One region of the Neobacillus sp. GCM10023253 genome, then DNA from elsewhere that is predicted to be linked to it. Evidence: predicted binding sites of a transcription regulator. Region 1 holds the regulator's gene; each other region holds the start of a gene.
What was found. Region 1 encodes LexA, which represses DNA repair genes until DNA is damaged. Its sites were predicted from a motif close to CGAACATATGTTCG; they were not measured.

Region 1 (10,602 bases):
CCGAAAAAGGGAAACTGCCCATCATAGTTGGCGGGACAGGGCTTTATGTTCAATCTGTCATATATGATTATCAATTTTCCGATGCTTCTGGAGATGACGAATTCCGCAGGCAGCTCGAGGAACGGGCGAATAGAGAAGGGAATGAGGCTCTCTACAAGGAACTCTCCGAGGTTGACCCGGAAAGTGCCGCTGAGATTCATCCTAATAATCTCAGAAGGGTGATTCGTGCTCTAGAAATCTTCCATCTTACAGGAAAAACCAGACAGGAATTTCAAAAATCTCAAGCGCCGGACCTGCTATACCAAACCGCCCTAGTCGGATTAACGATGGACCGTGATAAACTTTATGAGCGAATCAATGCCCGCGTCGATTTAATGATGCAGGAAGGGCTATTGGACGAGGTAAAGGGACTGTACGAACAGGGTTTGCGCGACTGCCAATCCATTCAGGCAATAGGCTACAAAGAGATTTATGACTATCTTGATGGTAAAATATCATTAGAGCAAGCTGTCGAGAACCTAAAGCAAAACTCGCGGCGTTATGCCAAACGGCAGCTGACATGGTTCCGCAACAAGATGGAGGTTGAATGGTTTGATGTAACAAATGTGAACAGCTTCGCAAAAAAATTCATGGAAATTTCACAATATGTTGAAGGAAAGCTTCAAGTAAAATCGAATACATATTAGTAGAGATAAAAGAGGAGGATATACAAAATGAAAACAACAATCAATATTCAGGACCAATTTTTAAACCAATGCCGGAAAGACAATACCAATGTGACGGTATTCCTTTTGAATGGCTTCCAGTTAAGAGGCTGTATCAAAGGCTTTGATAATTTTACGGTTTTGTTTGAATCAGAGGGGAAACAGCAATTGGTTTATAAGCATGCCATTTCAACCTTTGCACCGCAAAGAAATGTGCAGTTGGACTTGGAAAATCAATAAATCTTCACCCGTGGGCCCATACAATTTGGGCTCTTTTTTTTATTTTTTTCAAAAGAAAACTTTTTTAATGAATTTCCCGAACGGTGAATACAAATAGAATGAAGGATTATGATTTTCTTGAAATAACTCACCACAAACAAGAAAGGCATACATTCCTGCAAGCTAATTTACGTATCCTGGTTGCGTTTAGGAGAGGTGAAGGCTTTGGATCAACCGATTCGTATGAAAAGCAATGGCCAAATAAGCGTTTCTCTCAACTCCCAAAAAAGAAAAACAGTAACGAAGACGTTAACTGATTTTCAAGTTGCTCCAAAGGTTATTCCCCCTGAGCATTCCGCCTTAAAGGAAATCGAAGAGGAACTTGGTGCTTTGGTTGGCATGGAAGAAATGAAACGAACGATAAAGGAAATTTATGCATGGATTTATGTCAATAAAAAGCGCGAAGAAATGGGTCTCAAAGCAAAAAAGCAAGCTCTTCATATGATGTTTAAAGGTAATCCGGGAACGGGGAAAACCACAGTCGCACGGCTGATTGGCAAGCTTTTTCAAAAAATGAACGTGCTAACGAAGGGACATTTAATCGAAGCGGAGCGGGCTGACCTCGTTGGGGAGTATATCGGCCATACAGCACAAAAGACGAGGGACTTGGTAAAGAAAGCTCATGGCGGGATATTGTTTATTGATGAAGCTTATTCCTTAGGACGCGGCGGCGAAAAGGATTTTGGCAAAGAAGCGATTGATACTCTCGTGAAGCATATGGAGGATAAACAGCATGAGTTTGTCCTCATTTTAGCCGGCTACTCAAGAGAAATGGATTATTTTCTATCGTTAAATCCAGGGCTCCATTCCCGTTTTCCATTAGTAATCGATTTCCCGGATTACAATATTGGACAATTAATGCAAATCGGGGCGAAAATGCTGGTGGAAAGGGAATATTCGTTAAGCCATGAGGCAGAAAAGAAAATAAAGGATCATTTAATATGGGTGAAGTCTGTCTTAAGCCCCAATCATTTTTCCAACGGGAGATACGTCCGCAACATCATTGAAAAATCGATTCGGGCCCAGGCGATGAGGCTGTTATTGCAAAACAGTTATGACCGGCACGAGTTGATGACGATTCGCAGTAATGACTTGGTGTTTGATGAGGATGGTTAAATGAAAAAATCGACGAGGGCTTTCCCCGTCGATTTTTTTATTGTCTAGCTGCAAAAGTAATGCTTCGAGAGCATAAGCTACGCACGACTAAAAGCGATAGCTTTTAGGAGGAGCGCCTGGTCAAGGCTTGCAGCTTTTCTTAGTTCATCCGCTGCAAGCCGTGTGTCGGCAGCTTCCAGTCGTATGTGTAGGAAAGGACACGAAGCGCTGTTACGATAATGAACAATGTATACAATTCCCAAGATTGTGTGGCTATTTTAAGCCCGATGAGGAGCCCGGCAAGAATCGCCCAGACTGCATAGATCTCAGAACGCAGCACAATCGGCTTTCTTCTTGCCAATAAATCTCGGATAATACCGCCGCCGCTTCCTGTTAATACGGCTGCAACGATCACCGCGCTTAGCGGATGATTCATATTTGCTGCGTAAATGGCACCTTGGATAGCAAATGCTGACAGCCCGATGGCATCGGTGAAATTTCCCCACTTTTGCCAGTGTTTTAAAAGATTAGTTGGAAATAAGAATACGGCCGTGATCGATAATATAGCAACCTGAAAAAATAACCCCTGTTCCCAAATAGCTGAAACCGGTACACCTATTAAAAGATTGCGAATCGCTCCGCCGCCAAAAGCGGTGACAATCCCCAAAATATATACTCCTAAAATATCATATTTTTCTTCCATGGCCACAATCGCGCCGCTGACCGCAAAAGCGATAGTGCCAATCATGCTTAATACTTCCCATGTCATTTCGTTCCGCTTCTCTCTGATGTATATTTCTTTTTATAAACAATAAAAATTTTATCACGATACTCCAAAATTACAATAAAAAAGTATTGGGAAAATTAGAGTATCGGAGTGTTTTTTGTTAAGATGGAAATTAGAGCTTTAACGGAAAGGAAGGATGCCGTTTGGAACAAAGAGAAACAAAGGAAAAAGCCATTCTGGTCGGCTGCCAAATCGATGATGACGACCTAAGGTTTCAATATTCAATGGATGAGTTAGGATCCTTAACGGAAACGGCGCAAGGAGAAGTATTGGCTTCGCTTGTCCAAAAGAGAGACCGTCTCCATCCAGCAACGTACATAGGTAAAGGAAAAGTGGAAGAATTATCAGCGCTTGTGGCCGAATTGGAGGCTGACTTGGTCATTTTTAATGATGAGCTTTCTCCAAGTCAGAAACGGAATTTAGCTTCCGCAATTGAGGCGCGTATCATTGACCGGACCCAGCTGATTTTAGATATTTTTGCACAAAGAGCCCGTTCTAAAGAAGGTAAGCTTCAGGTAGAGCTTGCCCAGTTACAATATATTCTGCCGCGTTTGGCTGGACAGGGTACGGCATTGTCACGTCTTGGCGGGGGAATCGGAACAAGAGGTCCAGGGGAAACGAAACTGGAGTCCGACCGCCGTCACATCCGCCGCCGTATCGATGACATCAAAGGCCAGCTTTCGGTGGTCGTGCAGCATCGCGAGCGTTACCGCGAACGCAGGAAGAAAAATAAAGCCTTTCAGGTTGCCATTGTCGGTTACACGAATGCCGGGAAATCGACGCTTTTTAACCGGCTTTCCGAGGCAGATTCATATGAAGAAAACCAGTTGTTCGCCACGCTCGACCCGATGACTCGAAAGCTGATTTTGCCAAGCGGCTTCTTGTCTTTAATTACTGACACCGTTGGCTTCATTCAGGACTTGCCGACCGCGCTGATCGCAGCCTTCCGCTCAACTCTCGAAGAGGTAAAGGAAGCCGACCTGCTGCTTCATGTTGTCGATATGTCGAATCCGGATTATTTTCAGCATGAAAAAACGGTTAATAAACTTCTTGAAGACTTGGATGTCAAAGATATCCCGCAATTGACCGTTTATAATAAACGCGATATCAAGCATCCTGATTTTGTTCCGACCGCCGACACGCCGACAGTGTTCATCAGCGCTTATAATGAAGAAGACCGTCATGTGTTAAAGGTAAAAATCGAGCAGCTTGTCGTGGGCATGATGGAACCATATGAAGTAATGGTGCCTTCTACAGAAGGAAAGCTCTTGTCGCAATTAAAAAATGATACAATTCTCAGGGAACTTACTTTTGATGAAGAAACTCAAGACTACCGCTGCAAAGGGTATTCCCTAAAGGATCATCAAATAACAGGCCAATTACAGAAATTCAATGATTAAAGGGAGTTAACAGCATGTTTCAACACTTGAAAAATGGGGAAAAGCTTCAGCCGATTGTAAAGGAAGTCGAAAAACAAATTACTGAAGTACATAATTCTATAGAGGAGCGCATTGAATCCAATCAGTTCCGAGTTTTACAAAGCTTTCAAAAGCACCGGGTAAGTGATTCTCACTTTATTCCTTCTACTGGTTATGGTTACGACGATATCGGCCGCGATACGTTGGAATTAGTGTATGCGGATGTCTTTGGTGGAGAGACGGGGTTAGTTCGCCCGCAGATTATTTCTGGAACTCATGCCATTTCAATTGCGTTGTTTGGTGTGCTTCGCCCCGGCGATGAACTTTTGTATATTACAGGAAAACCTTATGATACCCTTGAGGAAATCGTCGGAATTCGCGGGAATGGAGTAGGTTCCCTAAAGGAATTTGGAATTTCCTATGACAGCGTTGCATTGACCGATGAAGGCGGGATTGATTGGGAAGGAATCGCTCGAAAAATTAAACCAAATACGAAAATGATTGGCATCCAGCGCTCAAAGGGGTATGCAGTCCGACCATCGTTTACGGTTGCGGAGATTGGTGAAATGATCAGTTTCGTAAAGGAAATCAAGCAGGATGTTGTCGTGTTTGTTGATAACTGCTATGGAGAATTTGTTGAAGATGTGGAGCCTTGCCATGTCGGGGCTGATTTAATGGCGGGGTCATTGATTAAAAATCCAGGCGGCGGCCTTGCTAAAACTGGCGGCTATATCGTTGGGAAAAAACAGTGGGTGGAAGCCTGTTCTTATCGGATGACCTCTCCGGGAATCGGTGCGGAAGCGGGGGCTTCTCTTTATAGTTTGCAGGAAATGTATCAGGGTTTTTTCTTGGCGCCGCATGTGGTTGGGCAGGCTCTGAAAGGTGCTGTTTTTACCGCTGCCATGTTGGAGCGACTGGGGATGAATTCTTCTCCGCGCTGGGATGCGCGGCGGACGGATTTGATCCAATCTGTTCAATTTGATGACCGGGATAAAATGGTCGCTTTCTGCCAGGCCATCCAATTCGCCTCACCGGTGAATTCTTATGTGACTCCGCATCCAAGCTACATGCCTGGCTATGAGGATGATGTCATTATGGCCGCAGGAACCTTCATTCAAGGTGCAAGTATTGAACTGACAGCAGACGGCCCAATCCGCCCTCCATATGTCGCTTATGTGCAGGGCGGCTTAACCTATGCCCACGTGAAAATGGCTGTATGTTTAGCTTTGGATCATTTGGTTGAAAAAGGGTTACTGGATTTGGAATAGGGGAAAATTGTATAGGACTTATATGAGCCCGATCGCTTGAAGGAGTGGTTGGTTCGGTAGCATATAGGACTTATATGAGCCCGAACGCTCGAAAGAAGGGCTGGAACGGTAGTATATGGGTCTTATATGAGCCCCGAATTCTTGAAAAATCACCGGTTGGGTAGGGTAAAGCCTTATCTGTGGGCAGATTGGCGAATTAGGCGGCTTCATAAGACCCGAAGCAAAGAAGATATTACCAATTCAGTCGTTATGAACGCTTCATAACACCCGAATCAAAAAGAAAAATCCCAATTCAGTCGTTATGGAGGCCTCATAACGCCCGAAACAAAGAAGATAATACCTGTTCAGTCGTTATGAGCGGCTTCATAACGCCCGAAGCAAAGAGGAAAATACTAATTCAGTCGTTATGGAGGCTTCATAACGCCCGAAGCAAAGAGGGAAATCCTAATTCAGTCGTTATGAGCGCTCCATAACGCCGGAAGCAAAGAGGGAAATCCCAATTCAGTCGTTATGACCGCTCCATAACGCCGGAAGCAAAGAGGGAAATCCCAATTCAGTCGTTATGACCGCTCCATAACTCCTCTACCAGAGGAATCCAAGGAGGTTCGGTCGTTATCAATGAATCATCACTCCTCTTGCCAGGGTTTACAGTCAAAAATTACGATTATAAGAAACTATTAAAAAACCATGTTAGATTATCTTACATATCATTGACATATTTCCTAACACCAAATATAATACAAATATAAATTAGCAAAAGGGAGGAGAAAATTGGTGAGTGGAAAAGAAATTCGCCGATCAATGCCATTGTTTCCCATCGGTACAGTGATGCAACTGACCGAACTTACCGCCAGGCAAATTCGCTACTATGAAGAACACCAATTGATATCTCCGGCACGTACGGAGGGAAACAGGCGACTTTACAGCCTAAATGACATTGACAGGCTGTTGGAAATAAAAGACTTAATTGACCAGGGAATCAATATGGCTGGCATTAAGCAATTATTATTGGTTAAAGAACAGCAAGAGTCGCTGCTTGAACAGCAAGCGAAAAGTGCAAAGCGCGAGGTTACCGATGATGAGCTGAGGAAACTTCTTCGCAATGAACTGATGCATTCAAACAGACTGAATCGTTCGTCATTGAGACAAGGAGATCTTTCACGCTTTTTTCATTAATTTTTAATAAAATTGGAGGAATTGCAAATGCCGAAGTACACAAGAGAAGATATTCAACGCTTGGCTAAAGAAGAAAACGTTAAATTTATCCGCCTTCAGTTTACTGACATTCTTGGAACCATCAAAAACGTGGAAATTCCAATCAGCCAGTTAGAAAAGGCACTTGATAACAAAATGATGTTTGACGGCTCCTCTATCGAAGGGTTCGTACGTATTGAAGAATCTGATATGTACCTGTACCCAGATTTAAACACTTGGGTAGTATTCCCTTGGACTGCTGAAAAAGGGAAAGTGGCCCGCTTAATCTGTGATATTTACAATTCAAACGGAACACCATTTGCCGGAGACCCGCGCAATAACTTAAAGCGTGTATTAAAGGAAATGGAAGAGCTTGGCTTCACTGACTTCAACCTTGGGCCTGAGCCAGAATTCTTCTTATTTAAATTAGACCAAAAAGGCGAGCCAACTTTGGAATTGAACGACCAAGGCGGATACTTTGACTTAGCTCCAACAGATCTTGGTGAAAACTGCCGCCGTGATATCGTGCTTGAGCTTGAAGAAATGGGCTTCGAAATCGAAGCATCCCACCACGAAGTAGCACCTGGCCAGCACGAAATCGACTTTAAATATGCAGATGCTCTTACAGCATGTGACCAAATCCAGACTTTCAAGCTAGTTGTAAAAACAATTGCCCGCAAGCACGGCTTGCATGCAACCTTCATGCCAAAGCCATTATTCGGCGTGAACGGTTCCGGAATGCACTGTAACGTTTCCTTATTCAATAATGGTCAAAATGCATTCTTTGAGCCAACAGGCGACCTGCAAATGAGCGATACTGCACGTCAATTTATCGCTGGTGTACTAAAGCATGCACCATATTTCACAGCAGTTACCAACCCAACTGTTAACTCTTATAAGCGTTTGGTTCCAGGTTACGAGGCACCTTGTTATGTGGCATGGTCTGCACAAAACCGTTCACCGCTTGTTCGTATCCCTGCTTCCCGCGGCTTGAGCACACGGATTGAGGTTCGCAGCGTGGACCCTGCAGCAAACCCATACCTAGCACTCGCTGTCATTTTAAAAGCAGGTCTAGATGGAATCAAAAACAATTTAACTCCTCCAGCACCAGTTGACCGGAACATCTATGTGATGACGAAAGAAGAAAGAATCGAAGAGGGCATCATCGATCTTCCAGCAACATTGGCAGCAGCACTTGAGCTATTGAAATCAAACGAAGTTATCGTTTCTGGCTTAGGCGAGCATATCTTCGAACACTTTGTGGAAGCTAAAGAGATTGAATGGGATATGTTCCGTACCGTCGTTCACCCTTGGGAACGCGAACAATATATGAGCATGTATTAATATGATGAAAACCCCCTGACGCTAGGCGTTAGGGGGTTTTTGCTACTTTTTTGTTCGAGAATCGGAAAGATAAAAAAGGTTTAATCTTAACTTTTTGGGGAGGGTTAGGAGCCTATCCATTCAAAGTTAAAAAGGTAATCCCGATCCAATTAAATAAAAAAAGCCCAATCAAAATACAGATTGGACTCCGGGAAATCTATCAACTAATGAATCTGCCGATAAACCCCAATAACTTTCCCCAAAATGGTAACATTGTTTAAAATGATTGGATCCATCGTAGAGTTTTCCGGCTGCAGGCGGATGTAGTCTTTCTCCTTGAAGAATCTTTTACAGGTAGCCTCGTCTTCTTCGGTCATCGCAACAACGATATCCCCGTTGTTAGCAGAAGGCTGCTGCTTTACAATAACGTAATCCCCGTCAAGAATCCCTGCTTCAATCATACTTTCTCCCATGATTTCAAGCATAAAGACATTCTCGCTAGAAGGAGCAAGTCTTTCAGGAAGAGGAAAGTATTCCTCAACATTTTCAATGGCCGTAATCGGCAGTCCGGCAGTAACTTTACCAACAACTGGGACATTTACAACATGGTTTCGAGGGATATGAGCAGCTTCATCCGCTTCTAGGATTTCGATAGCCCTTGGTTTTGTTGGATCTCGTCTAATTAAACCCTTGCTTTCTAATCTGGCTAAATGCCCATGTACAGTAGAACTCGATGCCAGTCCGACTGCTTCGCCAATTTCCCGAACAGATGGCGGATATCCCTTTGTTTTCACTTCTCCTTTTATGAAATCAAGGATATCCTGCTGCCGCTTTGATACTTTTACCATGATAAATTACACCTCGCCTGGTTAATGTTGTCTTTATTATAACATGTTCGCATAATTTATACAAACATAAGTTCGAATAAAGCTTGACAACAAACAAACGTTCGGATTATAATCAAATCAAATAAAACGAACATACATTCTAATCAGGGGTGTTTTTTAATGAAAAAAATATGGAACCAATACTCGTACGCTATTATTCTTCTATTATTAAGCTGCACATTAGCATTTGTATTAGCATTTCAGCAAAGTTCGAAAAATCAGGATAAATATTTGAAAGTGACTGTAACAGACGGAGACACACTATGGGAAATTTCCCAAAAGTATGCAGGCGAGCATTCATTATCGAACAAGGAATTCGTCAACTGGGTGAAAAAACATAATCGGGATGTAGGGGATGAAATTTTTCCAGGTGAAGAAATTTTAATTCCGGTTAGTAATGAAGCTCCCCCAGAAAGGGAATTAGCAAGTGCATTAGAGAAATAGGAAGGACCTAAAAAATGAACGCAATTATATATTGCCGCGTAAGCACGAATAAGGAAACGCAGGAAACATCATTGAGACGCCAGGAAGACGAGCTTGTCCAGCTCGCCAATCGATATCAATTCCATATCGATTCAATTATTAAAGAGCAGGCGAGCGGCTATGATTTCGACAGAGATGGTATCCTGCAGCTTTTAGAGCGCATTAAAGATAAACAAGTCCAAGCTGTCCTAATCCAGGATGAAACAAGGCTCGGCCGAGGGAATGCCAAGATCGCCATCCTGCATTGCATTTTAAAAGAAGGAATTAAACTATACAGCATTTCGCATAATGGTGAATTGCAGCTTTCCGAATCGGATTCAATGGTGCTTAAAATCGTCAGCATGGTGGAAGAGTACCAGCGCAAGCTTCATAATGTAAAAATAAAACGCGGCATGAAGCGGGCTGTTGAACAAGGCTACAAGCCAGAAAAAAATTTAAAGAATCTAGGAGAGCATTCGGGCCGGGATAAAATTGAAGTCCCTGTTCAAGAAATAGTCAGGTTGAGAAAAAATGGCCTGACCTTTTCAGAAATTGCCGCAACATTAAGAGGCTTTGGTTATAACATTTCGAAAGCCACTGTACATAGAAGATACCAGGAATTCATTGAAGAGCAGGAGGAATAAACCTTCATCCTTGCCAGGTGGATTCTTTTCTAGTACAATCTTGTCTTAATGTTAGCAGTTTTTTGGAAAGGAATGTACTTGAATGCTATCCAAGGAAAAAATGGCCAGAATCAATGAATTGGCAAGGAAAAAGAAAGCGACGGGTTTAACAGAAAAGGAAGCAAAAGAGCAGTCATCACTTAGAAGTGAATATTTAGCTGCTTTTCGGTCGCAAATGCTGGATACCCTGACAAATACAAAAATAATTGATCCACTTGGGAATGACGTTACACCTGAGAAAATAAAAATCAGGAAAAAAAATAATCTTCATTAATGCATCTGGGAATACAATTTATTTGTATTCCTTTTTACATATACTGCGCTTACATGTGTCAAAATAAATAATAAAGTGAATTTTGCTACAAAATAAGTAGTAATTTGTTGAATAAAAATCCACAGCACTATAATATTAAAGTTGTTTGTATTTTCCGAAGAAGGAAGGTTGTAAAAAGATGTTTAACACAATTGATGATTTATCTGTCACCACGATTCGTACGCTTTC
Region 2 (10,602 bases), on a different contig from region 1:
TCCCAAACTGTTTTAACAGCATCAATTACCTCACGCAGGAAACGGTAGCGATTTTCGGCAGATCCGCCATATTCGTCCGTCCGTTTATTGGAAAGCGGGGATAAGAATTCATTAATCAAATAGCCATGGGCTCCGTGAATTTCAATCACATCAAACCCGGCTTTTTTAACCCGTTCTGCTCCTTTTTTAAAGGCTTCAATAGTTGCTGCGATATCGTCCTTCGTCATTTCCTTCGGCGTTTTTGATTTTTCGTTAAAAGCGATAGCAGAAGGGGCTAATATTTCGCCTTCTAAAACAGCTTTTCTGCCGGCATGGGCAAGCTGGATGCCAATTTTGGCGCCATGTTCTTTAACAAGCCCGGCAAGCTCCTGGAAGCCTGCGATATGCTCATCGTTCCAGATCCCCAAATCCTGCGGCGAAATCCGTCCCTCCGGACTGACTGCCGTTGCCTCGACAATGATGAGGCCGACCTGCCCGACGGCTCTTGATGTATAGTGGGTGCGATGCCAGTTTTGCAGATGGCCATCTTCATTATGGCTGGAGTACATGCACATCGGCGCCATGACAATCCGATTTTTAAAGGTAACCCCCTTAACAGTGTAAGGAGAAAATAATTTTGCTGCCATTTGCGAACCTCCTAATTTTCAAAAATAAGCCACTATTAGTATAGCAAATACTGGTTATTTCATGAAAAATACTGCTTACTCATGATCCCTCAGCTTGCTTAACGGATAAGTTGTTCCCCTCCAAACAATCCCGCCTCGTTTGAAGGTCAGCCAGCTTGCCCGGATGATGGAATAAATAAACAATAAGGCGGTAAGGGGCAAAACGAGAAACAAGGCAGGGGAGAATACCGTCATTCTTCTGATAATCATGAAGTAATGAATGCCGCTTAGGAGAATATTTCCTAAACTAAGCAGGGCAATGGTTTTATTTCCGGAAAAAATCGTAATAAAAGGGAGAACATTAGTGGTGAATACTCCGAAAATAGCAAAAAACACCATACTGATTCGATAGTTTAATCCGGCGAAGGTGTTTTTTTCGAGACCAACGAAAGCTTCGTGAAGGCTGCCGTACCACTCCACTTCGATTAGTTGGAGTGCCGTTATAATTCTCTGCCGATACCCTTCCTTTTTTAAAAGCATTCCCAGCTGTAGGTCATCGTCGGGCCGCATCTTGATCCGTTCATGCGTGCCAAATGTTTCGTAAGCTTCTTTGCAAATTAGGTTAAAGGCGCCAATGCCTGTTCCGGTTTTCGATTTTGGATTATTCGCCAGCCAAGGGCGTTTAAAATAGGAAAATCCAAACAAGAAAAAGGCGACGAAGGTTTTCAGCCAGAAGCTTTTTGCGGATAAATTCGGTGCGGCGGTTAAATGGTCAAGCTGGTGCTTTTCTGCATAATGGAGCGCCTTGGCGAATGCTTCTTTTTCGTATTTGATATCAGCATCGGTGAACAACAGCCATTTACCTTGTGCAATTTGCGCACCAGTGAATAAGGCGTGGTTCTTGCCAAGCCAGCCATCGGGAAGGTCGTGAACATGGATGACCTTTATTCTTGAATCCTGGTGTGCCAATTGCTCCATTGATTTTCCGGTTTCATCAGTGGAGCGATCATTCACCAGGATCCACTCGACATTTTTATAGGTCTGTTCAAGCTGACTTAAAATACTTGCTTTAATATGTTCCTCTTCATTCCGAGCCGCGACAACGACCGATAATAATGGGCCGCAATTAAGAGGCTCCTCATCTTCTAACGAATCTAATTTTCTTAAGCCGATTATGGCATCTAAGAGAAAAACAAGCCAAACGAAGAGGCCTAATGAAAACAATAGAATAAGTATGTTTTCCATTTCCACAATCCTTTGTTTTGCGTCTTACTCTTAGTTTACCAAAATTTTAAAAAAGTCTCTTCCTAACGTTTCCCAACCTGCAGCTGGCTGCACAAGGCATCTCCCATTCTTTTAGATTGGGCTGCCGCCGCTTTAATACAGGAAATGAACGCTTGCTGCACGCCGTTTTCCTCAAGGACACGAATGCCTGCCTCAGTGGTTCCGCCAGGGCTTGTCACTTCCCGGCGTAATTGCTCCGGTGATTTGGAAGAGTTTTTGACCATTTCTGCGGCGCCGATTAACGTCTGCACAATCAGCTGCTTCGCCATTTCTTTTTCCAGGCCGATTTCAACCGCGCTTTTTTCCATCGTTTCAATCAAATAATAAATATAGGCTGGGCCACTTCCGGACAGGCCTGTTACCGCATCAAGCTGGACTTCCTCTACAAACTCCGCCAATCCGACGGTTCCGAAAAGCTGTCGGGCTGTTTCAAGCTGTTCCTCTGAAACACGAGCATTAACGGCAATCGCCGTTGCGGATTTCCCGACTGCTGCCGATGTATTTGGCATTGCCCTTGCAATGGATAGTGGCTTTCCGGCGAGCGCTTCAATTGATTCCGTCGAAACACCTGCAAGAACGGATACAATCAGCATTTCACTACGCAGATGGTCACGAATATAATCGATCGCACTCGCTGCATCCTTCGGTTTCATCGCCAGCATGACAATGTCCGCCCCTGAAAAAAGAGCATTTAAATCGTACGTTCCAACAACACCATAACGATTCTCCAAGTCATTTAATCTTTCTTGGTTTGAGTTGTTGGTCACCCAAACATTTCTCCGGTCCATTAAACCATTTTCCAGAATTCCTGAAATAAGAGCTTCCGCCATCGAACCCGCACCGATAATCGCCATCTTTTTCATGAAAAAATTCCCCCTTTTCACCGTGAATAACATAAAAAAGACCCTTCATCCGTAAAGGACGAAAGGTCTTAGCTTCCGTGGTACCACCTTCATTTGCCCGGCTGCTAGTTTTCGCAGTTGGGCTTACTCAACACCGTTAACGCCGGGATACGTTAGGTTTGCCTAAATGCTCATAAGGTAGGTTCGATGTTCAAGAGGGCGGTGAAGTCTTTCAGCCTCCGGACTTCACTCTCTTTCGCCGTTTTCCATCTACTGGCCTTACTCATTGCATGTCAACGAATCAAATTTTAATAGTGATTATGCAGGAAAAATGGCTTGTCTGTCAAGAGATAAATTTGCCAATTTTTTGTTTTTTCGAAAAAGTTATGTAAAAATAATGACAATGGTAAAAAAAATCGGTACACTTTATTTTATTATAAGACAATACATAACTATCACACTTCATGCATAATTATTCTTTATTCAAAAATAACGTTAGGAGTTTTTTAGATGACAGAATGGAAAGACGGCGTTGCCAAAATGTCACTGCCGACCCCATTTCAAGTCGGGGATGTCAATGTATATTTAATAAAAGGGGAACGGCTGACCCTAGTAGATGTAGGACCGAAAACCGAAAAAGCATGGAACTCCCTTACTCAGCAGCTGGCTGAATTAGGATTGCAGCCGGAAAATATTGAACAGGTAATCCTTACCCATCACCATCCGGACCATTGCGGTCTGCTTGATTTTTTTCCAGACGAACTTGATGTGTACGGTCATCCGTTGAATGAGCGCTGGATTCAACCAGCGGAAACATTTTTACAGGAACAAGAGGCATTTTTCAAAGAACTGTTTGAAGAGTTTGGGCTGCCAAATGAGTATTTTCCGTTGACATCTTTTTTCAGGGAAGGCCATAAATTCTTATGCAATCGTCCGTTGACTGGGCAGCTTGTGGAAGGGATGAGACCGCTGGGCCTGTCGGAATGGCAGGTCATTGAAACACCAGGGCACGCCCAGAGCCAGATTGCCCTTTATCGGGAAAAGGATGGCGTTCTGATTGGCGGCGATTTGATCATCGCTCATATATCCCCAAATCCATTGCTCGAACCGCCGGCACCAGGGGAAAAGGAGCGGCCAAAGCCTCAGCTGCAGCATAATCATTCGATGCAAAAATTGCTGTCGTATCCGATTCAGGTGGTAAAATCCGGGCACGGCGAAGATGTCTACGAATTAGCAGAGCTTGTTGAGAAACGGCTTATCCGCCAGCATGAACGGGCGATGACGGTCAACAGCTGGCTGAAGGAAGAACAGCTGACCGTTTTTGACATCTGCAAACGGCTATTCCCGAGTGTTTATAAACGTGAATTGATGCTGACGATATCGGAAACCGTCGCCCAGCTTGACTATTTGGCATCCATCGGAGAAATTAGTAGTAAAGATACTCATCCCGTTCTTTATTACGCCAAGCTTTAAGGCGGGTGGGATGACCCTGATGAGGTGTTTTATTGATGAACGGAAGATTGAAAGATAAAAATATTGTCATAACTGGTGCTTCCGGTGGAATTGGAGCGGAAATTGCCAAACTTTGTGCCGCGAGCGGCGCCAATCTCGTTTTATTGGCTAGGAGCATCGATAAGCTCCAGCAGCTTAAGATAGAGCTTGAAAAAAGGTATTCTGCCAAGGTTGAAGTGTTTCAGCTGGATGTAGCGGATACGGATCGAGTGAAGAAGGTTTTTGAGCAAATTTTTGAGGGATTCGGCCGTGTCGACATTCTTGTCAATAATGCCGGGTTTGGTGTTTTTCGTGAAGCCCATGAGGCATCGATTGATGAAGTGAAGGGCATGTTTGAGGTGAATGTTGTCGGGCTGATGGCGTGCACGAGCATGGTCTTGCCTAGGATGCGTGAGAGACGATTTGGTCATATTATCAACATCGCTTCTCAGGCTGGAAAAATTGCCACCCCGAAATCGAGTGTTTATTCGGCTACTAAGCATGCGGTGCTTGGCTATACGAATGCATTAAGGATGGAGCTTGATGACTACAACATTCAGGTAACCTCGGTGAATCCAGGCCCGATTGCCACGAACTTTTTTAACATCGCCGATGAACAGGGTACCTATGTAAAAAACGTCCAAAAGTTCATGCTCCAGCCGGAGTATGTGGCCCAGAAAGTCGTTGACAGCATGCTGACGAAAACACGGGAAATCAACCTGCCGCGCTGGATGAACATGGGCAGCGTGGTTTATGTACTGTTTCCGCGGTTGTTTGAGCGGATTGGGAAGAAGATGCTGAATAAGAAGTAGTTTTAGCCTCTATTTTATTAGGGGCTTTTTCTATTTTAGCCAGTTAAATAATCATACACCATATCATTTACAACCTCATATAAATCGGCAGTGGGGTCCTCGTCTTTCGTTTGCAGAATCCGAGTAACCAACTCCTCCAACTCTTTATCGCCAATCGGTGAAGAATCCGCCTCATAATACTGTTTAAAACAATTCTTGATCATTTTCACAGTCAGCTTTTTATCCATTCACATGCACCTCACCTTCATTATATCGCTTTTTTGCACTTTAGCCATATTTGGTAAGCCTTAAAAAATTTCCATTGAATACGAACGCATATTCGCTTAAGATAATAGATATAATATTAAAGAACAAATGTTCGAATTTTGAAACTGTGAGGGATAATCATGGTTGATTACAACACGTTACCGCACAATAAAATTTTATGTGTCGACATGAAGAGCTTTTATGCCAGCTGCTCCGCCGTCATGCTGGGGCTCGATCCGCTGGATTGTTATATCGCGATTGTGGGCGACAAAGAACGGCAGGGGAGCGTCGTGCTTGCCGCTTCCCCAAGATTGAAAAAAGAATTTGGCATCAAGACGGGCTCACGGCTGTTTGAAATTCCAAACGATCCGCGGATTCGGCTGGTCGAACCGAAAATGGCCACCTATTTACGTATTTCAACAGAAATCTCCCGTGTGTTTAACCGCTATGTTCCAAAGGAAGCCATCCACACCTACAGCGTCGATGAAAGCTTTATTAAAGTGGACGGCGCTCTGCATTTGTGGGGCGATGCCCAGACGATTGCGAAAAAAATAAAGGACGATATTGAGCGGGAATTCCAGCTCCCATGCGCGGTCGGAATCGGCCCCAATATGCTGCTGGCAAAGCTCTGTCTTGATTTAGAGGCTAAGAAACACGGGGTTGCCGAGTGGACCTATGATGATGTGCAGACAAAACTTTGGAAGGTGTCGCCGCTTCGGGAAATGTGGGGAATCGGCAGGCGGGTTGAAAAAACGCTCAACGGCATGGGCATTTTCACAGTCGGTCAGCTCGCCCGCTATGACTTAGAACAGCTGGAGAAGAAATTCGGTATCATGGGCAATCAGCTTTATCATCATGCCTGGGGAGTCGACCTTTCCGATTTGGGCGCACCGATTATCGAGGGGCAGATCAGCTTTGGAAAAAGCCAAATCCTGCTGCGCGATTATAAAGACGAAGAAGAAATTAAGCATGTCATTTTGGAAATGTGCGAGGAGGTTGCCAAGCGAGCGAGAACAAGGCGGAAGGCGGGGCGGACGGTCAGCCTTGGCGTCAGCTACAGCCAGGATGAATTCGGCGGCGGCTTTAACCGCTCGAGAACCGTCCAGCAGCCGACCAATGTGACGATGGACCTTTACCGTGTCTGCCTCGAACTATTTCACGAGCACTATAACGGCAAAACCGTCCGGCAGATTTCCATTGCGCTTAGCAATATTGAGGACGACTGCGAGCTTCAGATTGATCTATTTGACCAAGGTGCTTATAAACGACGTGAGCTGGGCTATGTTGTTGATTCCGTTCGCAGACGCTTCGGCCCGGGCTCTCTCCTGCGTGCTGTTTCCTATACCGCTGGAGGAACTGCCAAACATCGGGCCACGCTTGTGGGCGGGCATAAGATGTAAAATAACTGGTTTGCGCAAGTAAAACGGAATATCCGCAAGTAAGAAGGGCTTATCCGCAAGTAAGGGGAGGCTATCCGCGAATAAAGACTAGAGAAAGAAGGCGAGGCAAATGATTCGCGACCGTGGCAGAATTAAATGGACGTCGATGATGCTGCCTGAGCATGTGAAAATGCTCAGGGATTGGGTGAAGGAAGATCAGTATGAACAGCAGAAAGAAATGGATGAGCAGCAGCTTGAGCTCATGAACGAAATCTTGGCAGAAGCCATCGAATTTGACCAGTACGTGACAATTACCCATTATCGGAACCGAAATTATGAAATTGTCATTGGAAAAATCCATTATTGGAACGAAATCGCGCACAGGCTGCATGTGATTGACCGCTTTCAAGAAGTACATCGAATTCCCATCGATACTATTGCCGACGTTCGAATGACGGACATATAAAAGAGCGACTCCAACTAGAAAGCCGCTCTTTTTTCAACTTATTTATTCTTCCTTAGGCACCCGAACCTGAGACTCGAAATTTCCTTTATGCGAACCATCGCAGAAAGGTTTGTTTTTACTCATTCCGCACCGGCAAAGAGAAAAGGAAGGTTTTGTTGTATACACATTCCCCTCGCCATCCAACAATTCCACATCGCCTGTAATTCTAAGTGACCCATTATCGTTAACTTTAATTGTAACCTTTGACATCCGAAGCACTCCTTTAAAAAATATTCTATTATCCTTGAGAATAACTGGTTTAATAGGGAAATGCAACCAAATGGCGGCGAGCAAAATAAAAACAGCCCAAACCAACATATGCTACAATCATCATATGCCTAAATGAGGAGAGTGTTAAACGTGGAAATCATCATAACCGAAGAGGCTGCCAAAAAAATAAATGAGCGGACAGCGGGACGTGAAGGCTATTTACAGCTTAAATACGATACGGATGGCTGCGGCTGAGCAGTCAGTGGTGTTGCCGCTCTGTGGTTCACAGGCGAATTAGACGATACTGAAGTTGAAATTGAAACGAATGACAGGCCAGTGTATATCGAAAAACACAAAATGGTGTTCTTCGACGAGCAAATGAAAATTGATTTTTCGACAGCCAGCAATTGCTTTCAGTTAAAAAGTCCGCAGCAAATCCTGAACGGACGGATGAGCCTCGTCATAAAAACAGACTGATCCATTATGGACAGTCTGTTTTTAGCATGGGTAGGCATAGAGGACGTATTTTTCCAAAAATTCATCCACAACCCGCTTATAGTCATCCGGGTTTTCGTTAAAGGATTGGGCGTGAACGCCTTCCTCTGCAATATAGAGCATTTTCGGGCCTTGTTTGTGTTCGAATAAATCATGGGTCATCGATGGGAGAATATAATCATCCTTCTGGCTATGGATAAATAAAACCGGATGCTTGATGTTTTCGATAGCCGAAATCGGCGAAACATGGCGGATGGAATACTTATCGCGCAGGCGAAGGAAAGCATCCCCAATCGGAAGCAGCAGCCCTGGAAAAATTTTAAAATCCCTTTTAATGAGATGGGCAACCTGCTCTTTAAAGTCAGAAAATGGACAGTCTGCAATGTAAAAATCGGCCCCGTCTTCAAGAAGTCCAGCATACAAGAGCATCGTTGCTGCCCCCATCGATTCCCCGTGAATCCCAAGGAGCAAGTTCGGTCCCTTTTCTTGTTTAAGCCAGTCGACCACTGCTTTTAAATCAAATTTCTCGTAATGGCCATAGCTCGTGGTTTTGCCGCCGGATTCCCCGTGACGGCGATGGTCGTAAATCAAGGTATTAAAACCGCGCTCGAGGAACAGGTTCATGTATTTCACTGAATTCATTTTGTTTTCCGTTACGCCGTGCGATATGATTACATAGCGATTGGTCTGATGGGGTTCCACTAGCAAGGCTTTAATCACATAGCCGAACGGAGAGGGGATATCCACATCTCGTTTAGGCAGGGACTCAAATTCATCGGGATTGAACCTGCCCGCCTCCTTTTCCCGCTTTAAAATGAAATCCTCATCCTTCTTCTTCATATACATGATTCGGTTGGTAAAAAACAAACCGATCGCGAGCCAAAAAAATAACAAAATAAACAGGGTTCGAAAGGCCTTCTTCAAACTTGGCACCTCCAGAAGGTTGGTAATCCATATTTTAACATAAGAAAAGCCGCGGCATCTAATGGGCGGCTTTGAATGAAAGGCATGATTATGATTCTGCGTTTTGGCGCTTTGTCGGATGAAGGGCTTTTTCCATTTCTTCTGCAGCAATCATCCGCTTGCCGCCCCCGCTTGAGTCTGCGTAGTTTTTCCCTTGCATACTGTTTCCTTTATCGCGCTTTTGGCTCATGAACAAACCTCCCTTCAATGGTCTTATCATCTATAAGATGCTTAAACACAGGGGCATTTATTCACGAGACGGTTTGGCTATGAAGACTGAAATAGCCGCTTGTGATTTCCCTGGAGATATGGGGACGGACGATTTCAATGGCATCGACAAGCTTTTGGAGATCAACTCCTGTATCTATTCCCATCCGCTCGAGCATGTAGACGACATCCTCTGTTGCTGTATTTCCGCTTGCACCTGGGGCAAATGGGCATCCGCCCAGCCCGCCGGCAGATGTATCAAAGCGGTCAACGCCTGCTTGGAGAGAAGCAAAGATATTAGCCAGCCCGAGTTTTCTGGTGTCATGGAAGTGGGCAGTAATAAGGGTTTCTTTAAACTCCGCTTTAATTTTTGAAAATAACGAGTAGGCTTCGTGTGGCGCGGCCATTCCAATCGTATCGGCAACGCTTAGTTCATCGGCACCGGCCTCGACAAATTCACGGCATAGCTTCAATGTTTCTTCCTCTTCAATTTTACCCTCATATGGGCAATAAAAAGCAGTTGAAATGCAGGCACGGACAAAATACTTTTTTTCCTTAAGCTCTTTAATAATCGGTTTTAATTCAGTCATGCTGTCAACAGTTGATTTGTTGATATTTTTTTGATTAAACGTATTGCTAATGCCGACAAAAACAGCGACGGCTTGACAATCGGTGGAGTAGACCCGGTCGATTCCCCGGCGGTTTGGGGCGAGGACAATGTTTCTAGTTGTATCAGCAAGGCTGTCGGCCACAATTTCCGCTGCATCGCCCATTTGCGGCACCCACTTCGGCGATACAAAGGAGGTCAGTTCCATTTCTTTAAGTCCCGCGTTTCTCAAAGCAGCAATAAATTGTTTCTTAATTTCTGTCGGCACAAACAATTTTTCATTTTGCAGGCCGTCGCGCGGCCCAACCTCAATAATGGTTGCTTTTTTCGGTAAAGTCAGCATTTCGTTCCCCCTCGTCCTGTCATAATTTCATTGTAACGGGGTCGATTTTTTAAAAGCAAGAATTTTAACAAAAATGGTAATTTTCTGTGTTAAAATAAGGTGAGCAATTCCATAAGGAGGAGAGTACATGAGTCAAACCGAAGTTGTAATTGTTAGCGCTGTCAGAACCGCGCTTGGCAGTTTTAATGGTGGATTAAAAAGTGTAAGTGCACCTGAGTTAGGCGGAGTTGTCATCAAGGAGGCACTTCAGAAGGCAGGCGTGAAACCGGAGCAGGTCGATGAAGTGATTATGGGGAATGTCCTTCAGGCTGGCCTTGGGCAAAACCCGGCTAGGCAGGCGGCGTTTAAAGCAGGAATCCCAGAAACTGTTTCCTCGATGACTATTAACAAAGTGTGCGGATCAGGTTTAAAAGCTGTGCACTTAGCGGCACAAGCTATTTTGGCAGGAGATGCGGAAATTGTGGTCGCCGGCGGAATGGAAAATATGAGTCAGGCACCGTCCATATTAAAAAATGCCCGCGAAGGCTTTAAAATGGGTGACCAAAAGCTGGTTGACACGATGACATCAGACGGACTTACTTGTGTATTCAATGACTATCATATGGGGATCACA
Region 3 (10,602 bases), on a different contig from region 1:
GACTTCTGAAGGGAACATTGACAATTATATACACAATTTAGTGATTCTTAACAATAATGCGGTTATTACTTTCGATAGCAATCCTTTCAGTAGTTTTACTGCTAACGATTTCAAGAAAACGTTAGTAAATTCAATCCTTTGGTCCATTCGACGGGTTGTGATGCAAGGAGAGCAGTTTGCTAATAAAGTTTTTCCACAGTTGTTGAGGTTTTGTGGGAATGAAGCGAAGTTTATTGAGAACAGAGGGTTTTATGTTAATGATGAAACTTCAGCTTCGCGTTTACTTATAAAAGAACTTCAAACCAAATTAAACAATACAAACTATCTTAAATTTATGGACACTATTGGATTCGGTTGGTTTGACAAAGGAGATTATAAAAAGACTAATTTTACTAATGATAAAGGTGAGAATGTAGAAGTTAGGTCATTGGCAGAAGATGTATTGAATTTTTATGCGAAAAAACTGTTATCATTGGATATTTCTATGGCAACGGAACAAAGGATTAATTCATTTATCGACGTGCTGAATACTCAAATACAAAGTAATCCTTCTTTTGAATGGCTCCCGTATTATAAAGCGAAATTATTGATGAAAGTGAACAGGAAAGATGAGGCTCTAGAAACAGTTACTGCATTTGCAAGAATGAAAAGCAAGGATTTTTGGGTTTGGGATCTAATTAGTGAACTTGTAAATGATGAGGAAAAATTCAATTGCTTATGTGCAGGATTACTTTGTAAGTCAAAACCTGATATGATTGTCGGATTGCAAGAAAAGATCATTCCTATTCTTGTAAGTAAAAAGATGTTTTCAAATGCGAAATATGAATTGGATGAATTAATTTCTACTCGTATGAAGAAGTGGGGAAAAATATCTCAGCAACTTGAAGGATGGAAAAATGAAAGTTGGTATATTGAAGCAAAGTCGGCTGAAAGTAGAGATGACTTGAAAAAATACGCTGACAAAGCTGAAGAAATTCTGTATCGAACGCTTCCGTTTACCTCTATTTTTGTTACATATATTAACAAAAATAGAGGTGTGATTAATTTTGCATACCTTGGAGATAGCAACCTTTCACCTATAAAAGCAGGGTATTTCTACATGGATTCCATTAAAGAGGCTCATCACTGGATAGCCGATGAAGCTTTAAAAGTAAGAATGTTTGAAGATAATAAGAAAAAAGATTTATTTAAGATTTATAAGGTTGCACCGGGGGATGAAACATTTCTATCTAATTTTGTTCAAACCGGGGTCGGCCATGTTGACAAAGAATACATTAATCCATTTGCATTTGTAGATGATGCATTTATCTCTCCTAAATTGGTTGAGGAACATAAAATTCAAAATTATGACAAGGTGGATTATATCAAGAAGAGAAGGTTCAACAAGAATAGAAACGAATGGGGATGGACAGTTGAAAAAATAACGTCTATAGAGAAGAATGAACAAACGGAATATTTTAATGAAGAATATTAGGATCTATTCCTACATATTTCAAATGGTAAAATGATTATTAATTAAAAAGTGTAAGGTAAACACCACTACATCAATATTTATCTGCCATCACTTCCCAACCCATGTGGAGTGCGTAAACAAATCTAAAAAAATACGGGTTACAGAAAATAATCATCATTATAAAAATAAATCAATTTAAAATCCTCTATTCCCCCAAAAATAGAGGATCTTTTTATTTCCCCAATTATATTGTACAATTTTGATATATCCAATTTATAACAGTATCAGAAAGTACAGGGGAAATTGAAATGGAAGCGACTGAAAAGAAACTGATTGTTAATTCAGATAAGGGCAATTTATTAAGAGAACTAGTGAAGTCGATGAACGAGTGTGAGCGGTTTTATTTTAGTGTAGCGTTCATTAATTTTAGTGGGCTGCAGCTGCTGCTGGATCCGTTAAAGGAAGCAGAGAAAAAGGGAATCAAAGGTAAGATTATCACTTCTACCTATCTAAATTTCACTGATGCTAAGGCTTTAGAGAAAATCAAAGAATTTCATAACGTTGAGTTGAAGGTGTTTGTTACCGATAAAGAGATTGGTTTCCATACCAAGGCATACATATTTGAATACCGAGATAGCTATAAGGTGATAATCGGTTCATCTAATATCACACAAAGTGCTCTAAAAAGTAATATTGAATGGAATGTTGAGATCATTACGAAAGAGAATGGTCGGTTTATTCAAGATGTCTTGAAGGAATACGATTATCTATGGAATATGAGTAATGATGCTGACCAGGATTTTATCAATCGATATGAGGAATTTTTGGCGAGCTTTAAGCAGACTCAAAGAACTCATCAAATGATTTATGAAAACAAACAATATATTGTTCCCAATCGAATGCAAAAGCGAGCAACAGAAAATTTGGAGAGACTGAGAAGCTTTGGCGAGAAAAAGGCCCTGGTCATTGCAGCTACCGGAACAGGTAAAACCTATATGTCGGCATTTGATGTAAAGAGTTTTAAGCCAAGGAAACTCCTGTTCATCGTACATAGAGAAGAGATCTTGAAAAAAGCAAAAGATACCTTTGAAATGCTGCTTCCTAATGATGGCATCACCTTTGGATTACTTACAGGTAATCATAAACAGAAACATGTAGATTATGTGTTTGCAACGATCCAAACTATTTCTAAATGCTATGAGGAATTTGAGAAGGATGAATTCGATTATTTAATCATTGATGAGGCCCATCATGCCACTAGTCCAACTTATCAGTCTGTCTTAAACTATTTTGAGCCAAAGTTTATATTGGGGATGACAGCCACTCCCGAACGTAGTGATGGGTACAATGTGTTTGATCTGTTTGATAATAATGTGGCTTTAGAGGTACGACTGCACGAAGCATTAGAGGATGAACTGGTTATTCCGTTTCACTATTTTGGGATTACCGATATTGAAGGCATCGATTTAAGCGATGTAGATATTGATGATATCACCGAGATTACCAAGAGGTTGAAGGTCAATGAACGGGTTGATTTTATCATCGAAAAGATGGACTTCTATGGTCATGATGGTGATAAGAGAAAAGGCTTAGGGTTCTGTGTCAGCATCGAACATGCACAGTATATGGCTAGTGAATTTAATAAACGGGGCTATAAAAGTGTTTGTCTGTATGGTGCGGATTCACCTGAAACCCGTGAGCGATATATTAATCGATTAGAGAATGACAATGATGAATTAGAATTTATTTTTACAGTCGATATTTTTAATGAGGGTGTCGATATTCCTTCTGTTAATACGGTCCTAATGTTAAGACCAACAAACTCTCCCATTGTCTTTATTCAACAGCTTGGTAGGGGATTACGAAAGCATGGTAGTAAGGAATTCCTGACAGTTCTTGATTTTATCGGAAACCATAATAAAACATTTCTGATTGCCTTGGCGTTAAATGGGAGTCGCTACTATGATAAAGAAAGTTTAAAAGTAGCAGTTGCCACTGGATTTGCCAATATTCCTGGGTGTACTCATATTCAAATGGACAAGATCTCTGAGGAAAGGATTTTGGCTCAGATTGATAAAGAAAACTTTAATTCAATGAAGTACTTGAAGGAAGAGTATTTGGAATTTAAGAAGCTTAATCAGGGGCGGATTCCTTATCTACTGTTGGATTATCTGAAATACGATGGAGCACCTGATCCGGTGAAATTTATAGATCGGGAGAAAAACTATCTATCCTTTGTTGCCAAAGTTGAGAAGGATGACCACTTAAAAAATCTGCTGCTGAACGAGTCTTTTGAGGGAGTACTCAAGGAATTATCAATTAAGCTTCCTCTAAAGAGGATTTATGAATTTGTCATCATTCGATATTTGTTAGAGCACGAGGAAATTGACCTGGCAACAGCGAAGTATCAAATTCTAAAGATGATCCAGGATGTCGATGATGATAGTATTTTGCATGCTTTTGAGACCTTAAATCAAGATTACTATGATAGTGGTCAGATTAAAAATAAGCCTAAGCTGGTGCAATATAGCGATGGTAAACTAGTCAAAACACCTCTTTTTAAAAAGGTCTTAGAAAATGAAGAATACAGGAAGTATATTGAAGATATCATCACCTATGGAATTTTTCGTTACGAGAAGGAATTCAAAGGTGAATATTACGGAGTTCCGCACTTTAAACTATATGAACAATATCAAATGGTAGATGCTGCCTTACTATCGAATTATCGAAAAATCCATAGTTCTTTCAGGGGCTCAGGTTTACTGGCAAATGGGAACGAGTATTTCCTTTTCATCGACTTACATAAAGAAGAGGATGTAAAGGAAAGTATTAACTACAAGGATAAATTTATTAGCCCTTATGAGTTCCAATGGCAGTCGGTGAATAGCACTACCCAGCAGTCCGAAAGAGGTAAGAATATTATCTATAATAAGCAGCGCGGCGTAAATCTCCACTTATTTATTCGTAAATATAGAGAGATCGATGGAAAAACTGAACCGTATATTTATATTGGAAAAGGGGATTCAATTTCCTTCGAAGGGGATAAGCCTATTACTGTCATTATGGAATTAGAGAATGAAGTTCCAGCACCGTTATATACTGAGTTTACAAAAAGAGTGTAGTCTTCTCATTTCGAGAAGACTATTTTTCTTGGATTAATTGCTCTACTGCCGGAACATCCGCCGGAGCCCATTTGAGTGAATCTAAGTTTTCTCGTTTTAACCAGATCAAATTTGAATGCTCACTTGGTGTTGGTGTTCCTCCAATAACTCTACACTTAATTGATATTAAATTAATAATGAATGTTTCGTATTCATGGGTGTTATCATTAAAAACTTCATTAAATGTCTCAATCTTACATCCCAGTTCTTCATCAATTTCTCTTTTTAGGGCTGAATAAATATCCTCATTTGCTTCCACTTTTCCACCAGGAAACTCCCACATATTTGGAATAGACATCTCTGGAGATCTTAGCGCACATAGAATTTCTTGTTGTTCGTTTTCAATAATGGCTGCTACAACTTTTATAAGCTTTTTCAAGATAACCCTCCTCTACCTTTTACTAGCCATTATGATACCACTTTTGAGGGTTAGATGCTGCAAGGGGAGTTTTTTGTTATATAAAAAGGTTTACAGATTTATCCTGTTTTCTCCACTATCTCCATTACGCTATCAATCACAATCTTCGGTTGATCATGGTGAATGTAATGACTTGAATTCTCCACTATTCTTTTACTGTCTATTTGATAGCTGAGGTAACGCATTCTGCGGCTTCCGCCAGTCTTTATGTTTCTGCTTCTTCAGCTCTGGAGGAGAAAATCATCACAGGGAGAATTCCTAATCCGGTAATTCCATAAAAGTATTAAATGTTTCAATCCTGTTATAAATATTAAAAAAGCGCGATACGGTTTCTTTTTCGTAAAATTAACTTTATAATGCGCACAAGATGATTTTTTTTTGGAAATTTATACTTCTGGCTTATGGAAGGAGCTCGATTATGAAAAAAATGATGTTTGCAGTAATAACTGTTCTAATGGCTGTTGTTCTAGCTGCATGCGGTGGAAATGAAGAAAGTAAAGCTAAAAATGACGAAAAAGCAAAAACATCGGTAACCGATCAGCAGAAGGAACAGCAAAAGCAAATGGAAGAAATGCAAAAGAAATTAAAAGCACAGCAAATAGATGAAAAGAAGACTGTTGCCATCGTGAATAATAAAAAAATTTTAGGAAGCGACTATAATAGCGCTTTAGCAACGATACAAGGACAAATGCAGCAAATGGGACAAGATCCGACTTCAAAAGAAGCTGCGAAGCAAGTGAAAAACCAAACCATTGACAGCCTAGTCGGACAAACTCTTCTTCTTCAAGAGGCAGATAAAAAAAACTTTAAAGTCACAGAGGCAGCTATTAATAAGCGACTGGATGAAGTCAAAAAACGGTTTAAAACAAATAAAGAATTCGAAGCCGCTCTTCAAAAATCCGGCATGGATATGAAAACACTTAAAACTCAAATTGGTGACGATATTATACTAAATCAGTATGTTGAGAAAGAAGTGCCGGCTGATAAAGTAACCGATGAAGAAATTCAAAAAGCTTATGATCAATATGCGGAACAAGGGAAGAGTACTGGACAAGAAGTTCCAAAGCTTGAAGACGTAAAACAGCAAATTCAACAATCTCTTCAACAGCAAAAACAGCAGGAATCACTCGCTAAGCAGGTTGAAGAGTTAAAGCAAAATGCAAAGATTGATATTAAGATTTAAGATGGTACACACAAAAATGAACAGCTTTAGGGGCTGTTGACAAACGCCCCTTCAAACGAAAAAGAAGATGGATCTCTACAAAATGTAGTGTTCATCTTCTTTTTTATTTGCTATTTTCTGTTTCTTTATAGGAGGCTCAGTGGAGTAAGGCTGCTGAAGCAACCCCCGCTGTATAAGAATAAGAAAACGGGTAAATTAAATCCAAAACTTGTGGAAGTTCAGACCCACTAAAAAGATGCTGAAATCGCTACAAAAATGAGGTTAGATGAAATGAAACAATAAAACAAACATCTCAAAATATATCTGGTTCCGTTTCCTATCGTAAACAATTTATAGATGATACTGTTAAGTAGAAAGGAAAACAGGACGATAGCCATTAAATTGGTTATCGTCCTTCTTCAACTATAGGGTAGCCTTTACCACAATAACAAATAAAATTAATAAGCCTAAATTATGCAAGTTTATATACACAACTTGTTCAATTTAGGCTTTTTACATTCATAAAACATATTGCCATAAACAGTATTTTTTAATTGCCAAAAACATTTTTGAACCATCTTAAGCTGTTTTTCATCAATAGAAGCCATAAATGTAAGTTCACTTCTTTGGACCTTATTATAAAAATCCCTATATAAAAACTCTCTCGATCTTTTGTCAGACATGACTTCTTCATGAACAGGCAGCATACCTAGGTTTTCCATTAACCTTATAACCCCCATATGCTTAACGATTCCTCAAAACATAAAGCTGAATCTGTTACTTTTGAACTTTTTCATATAAGAGATTTGTCTATTAATACGATTCCTGCTACTTCAAAAAAATCCGCTTGCCTATTTTTATGAAATTGTCTTCCAAAAACAAAGAAATCTATTAAATGAGGATTTAAATGAAATGGAATGTAAGGACAACGAGTCAGCATATAACAACCGGGGATATTCAGACAGTACGATCCCAGTGTTTGATGGTTTATCGACCAATATCTTGGGTAATTTCTATCACCCGCTTTGAATTCCCGATTGTTCGTTAGCACTCCCCGCTGACTTCCAAAAAAATATTTCCCACCCTGTCCTTTTCCCTCCAAAAACCATAAATAAAGGGTGAAAGGAGGTGAGAGACAATGGCACAAGCATTATTAGAAGGTTCAAAGCTTCGACTGGCATTCCAGGTGGACCTGGATGAGCAGGGGAACCCTGTTTTAAAAACAAAAACATTTAGCAACATCAAAATGGAATCGACTGTTGACCAGTTATTCCAGGTGGCAACCGCCATCTCAGCTTTATGCAATGACCCGCTAAACAAGGTCGAACGTAGCGACAGTACTGAACTTACTGCCTAACGGAAGCTAAGGGGTGATTCTCGTGATGCAAAGGGACGGTTCTAGTGCATCAAATGGCTAAGGCCATTAATTCAGGAAGCCTTCAAACTAAACCTAACAAGGAGGTAATCAGCAAAAAAAGTGAGGCAAAAGAACCGTCCCCATGCCTCAAAGAAAGGAGGTGAACAGAGATGGCAAAAACATTGGAATTAATGTTTGGTACGGAGTTTGGTAAGACCGCCCGCATTGCGGTGGATAATCCGAAGGAGCCGGTTGATGAGGCTGCTGTTAAACAATCGATGGAACAGATCATTGCTGCGGATGTATTTACATCGGCCAGCGGCAGATATGTTGAAGCAAAAGGTGCAAGAGTGATCGACCGCAATGTAGTGGAGTATGAAATTGTTTAATAGGTTATCAGATATCGAATTTGTATGGGAATTTGGTCATATCGATATGTTCTAAGGGAGAGGCCGGATTCTTTTACGAAACCGGCCTCTTTTAAAATATGATTCGGAAAGGAGAGAATGTGCCGTGGAACAAATCATCTCATTTATCAATGAGGTCGGCTTCCCAATCGTTGTGACCCTATATCTTCTATATCGAATAGAATCCAAGCTTGATCTAGTCGTCCAGTCGATACAGAGCCTACCTGAGCGAATGAAGGGGTGATCATCATACCGCCCTTTGGTAATCCCAACATGACTGAAGCCAACTACCTTTTTATACTGGGCAGTTGGCTTTTTAATTTAAAAAAGAACCTTGATTATGAACAAAACCTTCGCTGTTCGCCCCTGGATACAGAGACAGTTTGGTTTAAAACCATCCCCATTGGCTTAGTTTGATGGATTTCAACAAATTGTTGCCCAAGTCCAACCTAAACAAACGTTTAAGCTTGCCAATTGGCAATTTCGGTCAATGTGGTTGTAGTTATTAAAAATAAATAACTTCTTCTTATTATTAACACAGAACATTTGTTCTTGTATAATTATAACGAAGGGGATGACCAAATTGGCAATACGTGACCGAGGGAAACTTAAATGGCAACCAGCATCATTTTTACCGTTAGCCTTTGAAATGCAACGTTCGATGTTTAAGGATCAAGAGCGTCTACCTAAACCGTTAATCGACGAGAATCAGTCAGAAGAGTTTGACCAACGGATATGTTACGCAATGGAAAATAACTTAGCTGTAAGGTTTACGGTATGGAACGAAGGATTTACAGAGGATTTTTCAGGGCATGTTCATTACGTTGATTCAATTACGCACCAGCTTCGTATTGAGGTGCAGCCTGGAAAGTTTGAGCGTATAGAATTCGGAAATGTTATTGGCTTGGCAGTAATTGATTCTTAAACGCCCATCCAAAAAAGAAGACATCCGATTTGTAACGGGTTCCGTTTCCTATCGCAAAACTTAAAATTACAGTCTAAAATGTACTGCATAAAGCAGTGCATTTTGTTCAATAAGATTCTAATTATATTACACAATAAGTACCAAGTTCCTTTGTAGCTACCTTGTGAAGTGTTTTTGACATCTTCCTTTTAATATCAACGTGATAAAAAAGCCTAATTCCTCCATGTTTTTAACGAGAAATTAGGCTAATGAGCTTCCACAAACGCACCAGTTACTTTAAGTGTATTTTTTCACTAAGTTGACTTAGTAATTTTATAATTTTTATGATTGACTATGGTTGTAATTGGTTCGTCTTTTTCTTTATTGTGTCCGTACTTAACAATAACAGAATTTTCTCTTACAACCGTAACAATTCCTTCATAGCTTTTTCCTTCACGCTTAAAAGAAATATTGTCCCCGATTTTAGCAGTTGCCATTTTATCACCCTGAACTTATTATTTTCAGCAAAGATAAAAAAATGCATAAACAATTCAAATACAAGCTGTAATTATTGCGAAAAAGCAGAAGGGCTACCGCAACCCTTTATTTAATGAAAGCACCCGTTTGTTTAAGTGTAATTCTTCACAAACTTATCCTTTTAAAGTTCATTCAATACAGGAACGCTGCCTCTTTAGCTCAATAAGCCTTAACATTTTGGCCATAACCAAAGAAAGAGCACAATTCTTGCTGCAGAATTGCGCCCTATAACGTAATACATACTTTATTTTTAGATTTTTTTAATTGAGGGTAAGAATAAACTCCTCTACATCTTCGCAACGTGCATTAGAAAACCCACTGTCCTCACCAGTAATCGTGAATCCACATTTCTCTAGAACCTTAAGAGAGCCGACATTGTCTTTCGCAGCACGAGCATAAAGGGGACGAATTGTAATGTGCTTTAGAAATTCCCGTAAAGCTTTTGTTGCGATTCCTTTTCCCCAATATTCCTTTCCAATCCAATAGCTAACTTCTGGTTCTCCGAACTGCTCGAAACATGAAATATGCCCAACCACATTCTTTTCGACAATAATCGTCTGCTTTATAATTCCCTTATCCGTAAGAATTTTGTTCCAGTGTGTAGTGAAGCCATCACAATCACTGGGGTCTTTGCTCGTAAAGGCAGCCATATGGTTCGCTTCATGGTTCTGTTGATGCTTGAAAAAAATAGGAAGATCATCCTCAATCACATTCCGAAGCATTATATTACTCATCAAACTCCCCCTTTGTCGTTTACTTTATTTTAACAAACATTTGTTCCTGTTGTGGTGAATTTTCAGAATACTACATCCGTTTTGTGAACAAGAATATTCTCTGACCAACCACTTTGATTTTGCCATTAATAATAGTTGAATAACTCTGACATTCTGCTTACTTATCTTAGTAATATTAACTTAGTCAAAGTGGAACAATAGTCGAAGTTATATACTTGAAAAGGAGTTAAAAATGCAAAAACAAAACATCTTATTTAACCTTGATGATACATTATCATACTGTAATAGATATTTTAACCTAGTAATAGACGAGTTCGCTGACCAAATGATGGCGTGGTTTGAACCGATTACCGAGGAAGATATAAAACAGAAGCAGTTTCAACTTGATGTTGCAGCGATTAGTGAGCACGGACTAAAGTCAGATCGGTTTCCTGAGTCATTTGTTGGTACTTATAAATACTATTGTGAC

Region 2: the regulator LexA is predicted to act here: its motif matches at 5,343-5,356, upstream of ACFPA1_RS15155 (DNA polymerase thumb domain-containing protein).
Region 3: the regulator LexA is predicted to act here: its motif matches at 8,498-8,511, upstream of ACFPA1_RS20570 (YolD-like family protein).

The regions. Positions count from the first base shown of each region.
Region 1 is NZ_JBHSHV010000003.1:509,658-520,259, forward strand. It holds gene miaA (tRNA (adenosine(37)-N6)-dimethylallyltransferase MiaA) at 1-686, shown strand, start outside; gene hfq (RNA chaperone Hfq) at 714-944, shown strand; gene spoVK (stage V sporulation protein K) at 1,149-2,099, shown strand; gene ACFPA1_RS02940 (trimeric intracellular cation channel family protein) at 2,239-2,847, opposite strand; gene hflX (GTPase HflX) at 3,009-4,265, shown strand; gene ACFPA1_RS02950 (aminotransferase class I/II-fold pyridoxal phosphate-dependent enzyme) at 4,280-5,551, shown strand; gene ACFPA1_RS02955 (MerR family transcriptional regulator) at 6,353-6,727, shown strand; gene glnA (type I glutamate--ammonia ligase) at 6,755-8,089, shown strand; gene lexA (transcriptional repressor LexA) at 8,293-8,916, opposite strand; gene ACFPA1_RS02970 (cell division suppressor protein YneA) at 9,076-9,399, shown strand; gene ACFPA1_RS02975 (YneB family resolvase-like protein) at 9,414-10,061, shown strand; gene ACFPA1_RS02980 (DUF896 domain-containing protein) at 10,144-10,374, shown strand; gene tkt (transketolase) at 10,553-10,602, shown strand, end outside.
Region 2 is NZ_JBHSHV010000012.1:212,769-223,370, reverse strand. It holds gene namA (NADPH dehydrogenase NamA) at 1-626, opposite strand, end outside; gene ACFPA1_RS15180 (glycosyltransferase) at 702-1,850, opposite strand; gene proC (pyrroline-5-carboxylate reductase) at 1,913-2,752, opposite strand; gene ACFPA1_RS15170 (MBL fold metallo-hydrolase) at 3,242-4,204, shown strand; gene ACFPA1_RS15165 (SDR family NAD(P)-dependent oxidoreductase) at 4,240-5,034, shown strand; gene ACFPA1_RS15160 (YqzH family protein) at 5,070-5,261, opposite strand; gene ACFPA1_RS15155 (DNA polymerase thumb domain-containing protein) at 5,421-6,680, shown strand; gene ACFPA1_RS15150 (YolD-like family protein) at 6,790-7,125, shown strand; gene ACFPA1_RS15145 (CDGSH iron-sulfur domain-containing protein) at 7,168-7,374, opposite strand; partial or broken gene ACFPA1_RS15140 (iron-sulfur cluster biosynthesis family protein) at 7,525-7,851, shown strand; gene ACFPA1_RS15135 (alpha/beta hydrolase) at 7,873-8,793, opposite strand; gene ACFPA1_RS15130 (hypothetical protein) at 8,882-9,022, opposite strand; gene ACFPA1_RS15125 (hydroxymethylglutaryl-CoA lyase) at 9,084-9,989, opposite strand; gene ACFPA1_RS15120 (acetyl-CoA C-acetyltransferase) at 10,117-10,602, shown strand, end outside.
Region 3 is NZ_JBHSHV010000017.1:42,908-53,509, forward strand. It holds gene ACFPA1_RS20530 (DUF7017 domain-containing protein) at 1-1,474, shown strand, start outside; gene ACFPA1_RS20535 (DEAD/DEAH box helicase) at 1,762-4,575, shown strand; gene ACFPA1_RS20540 ((deoxy)nucleoside triphosphate pyrophosphohydrolase) at 4,595-4,993, opposite strand; gene ACFPA1_RS20545 (SurA N-terminal domain-containing protein) at 5,451-6,215, shown strand; gene ACFPA1_RS20550 (hypothetical protein) at 6,677-6,916, opposite strand; gene ACFPA1_RS20555 (DUF1659 domain-containing protein) at 7,333-7,551, shown strand; gene ACFPA1_RS20560 (DUF2922 domain-containing protein) at 7,722-7,940, shown strand; gene ACFPA1_RS20565 (YvrJ family protein) at 8,065-8,202, shown strand; gene ACFPA1_RS20570 (YolD-like family protein) at 8,542-8,883, shown strand; gene ACFPA1_RS20575 (DUF2187 family protein) at 9,177-9,359, opposite strand; gene ACFPA1_RS20580 (GNAT family N-acetyltransferase) at 9,660-10,133, opposite strand; gene ACFPA1_RS20585 (HAD family hydrolase) at 10,366-10,602, shown strand, end outside.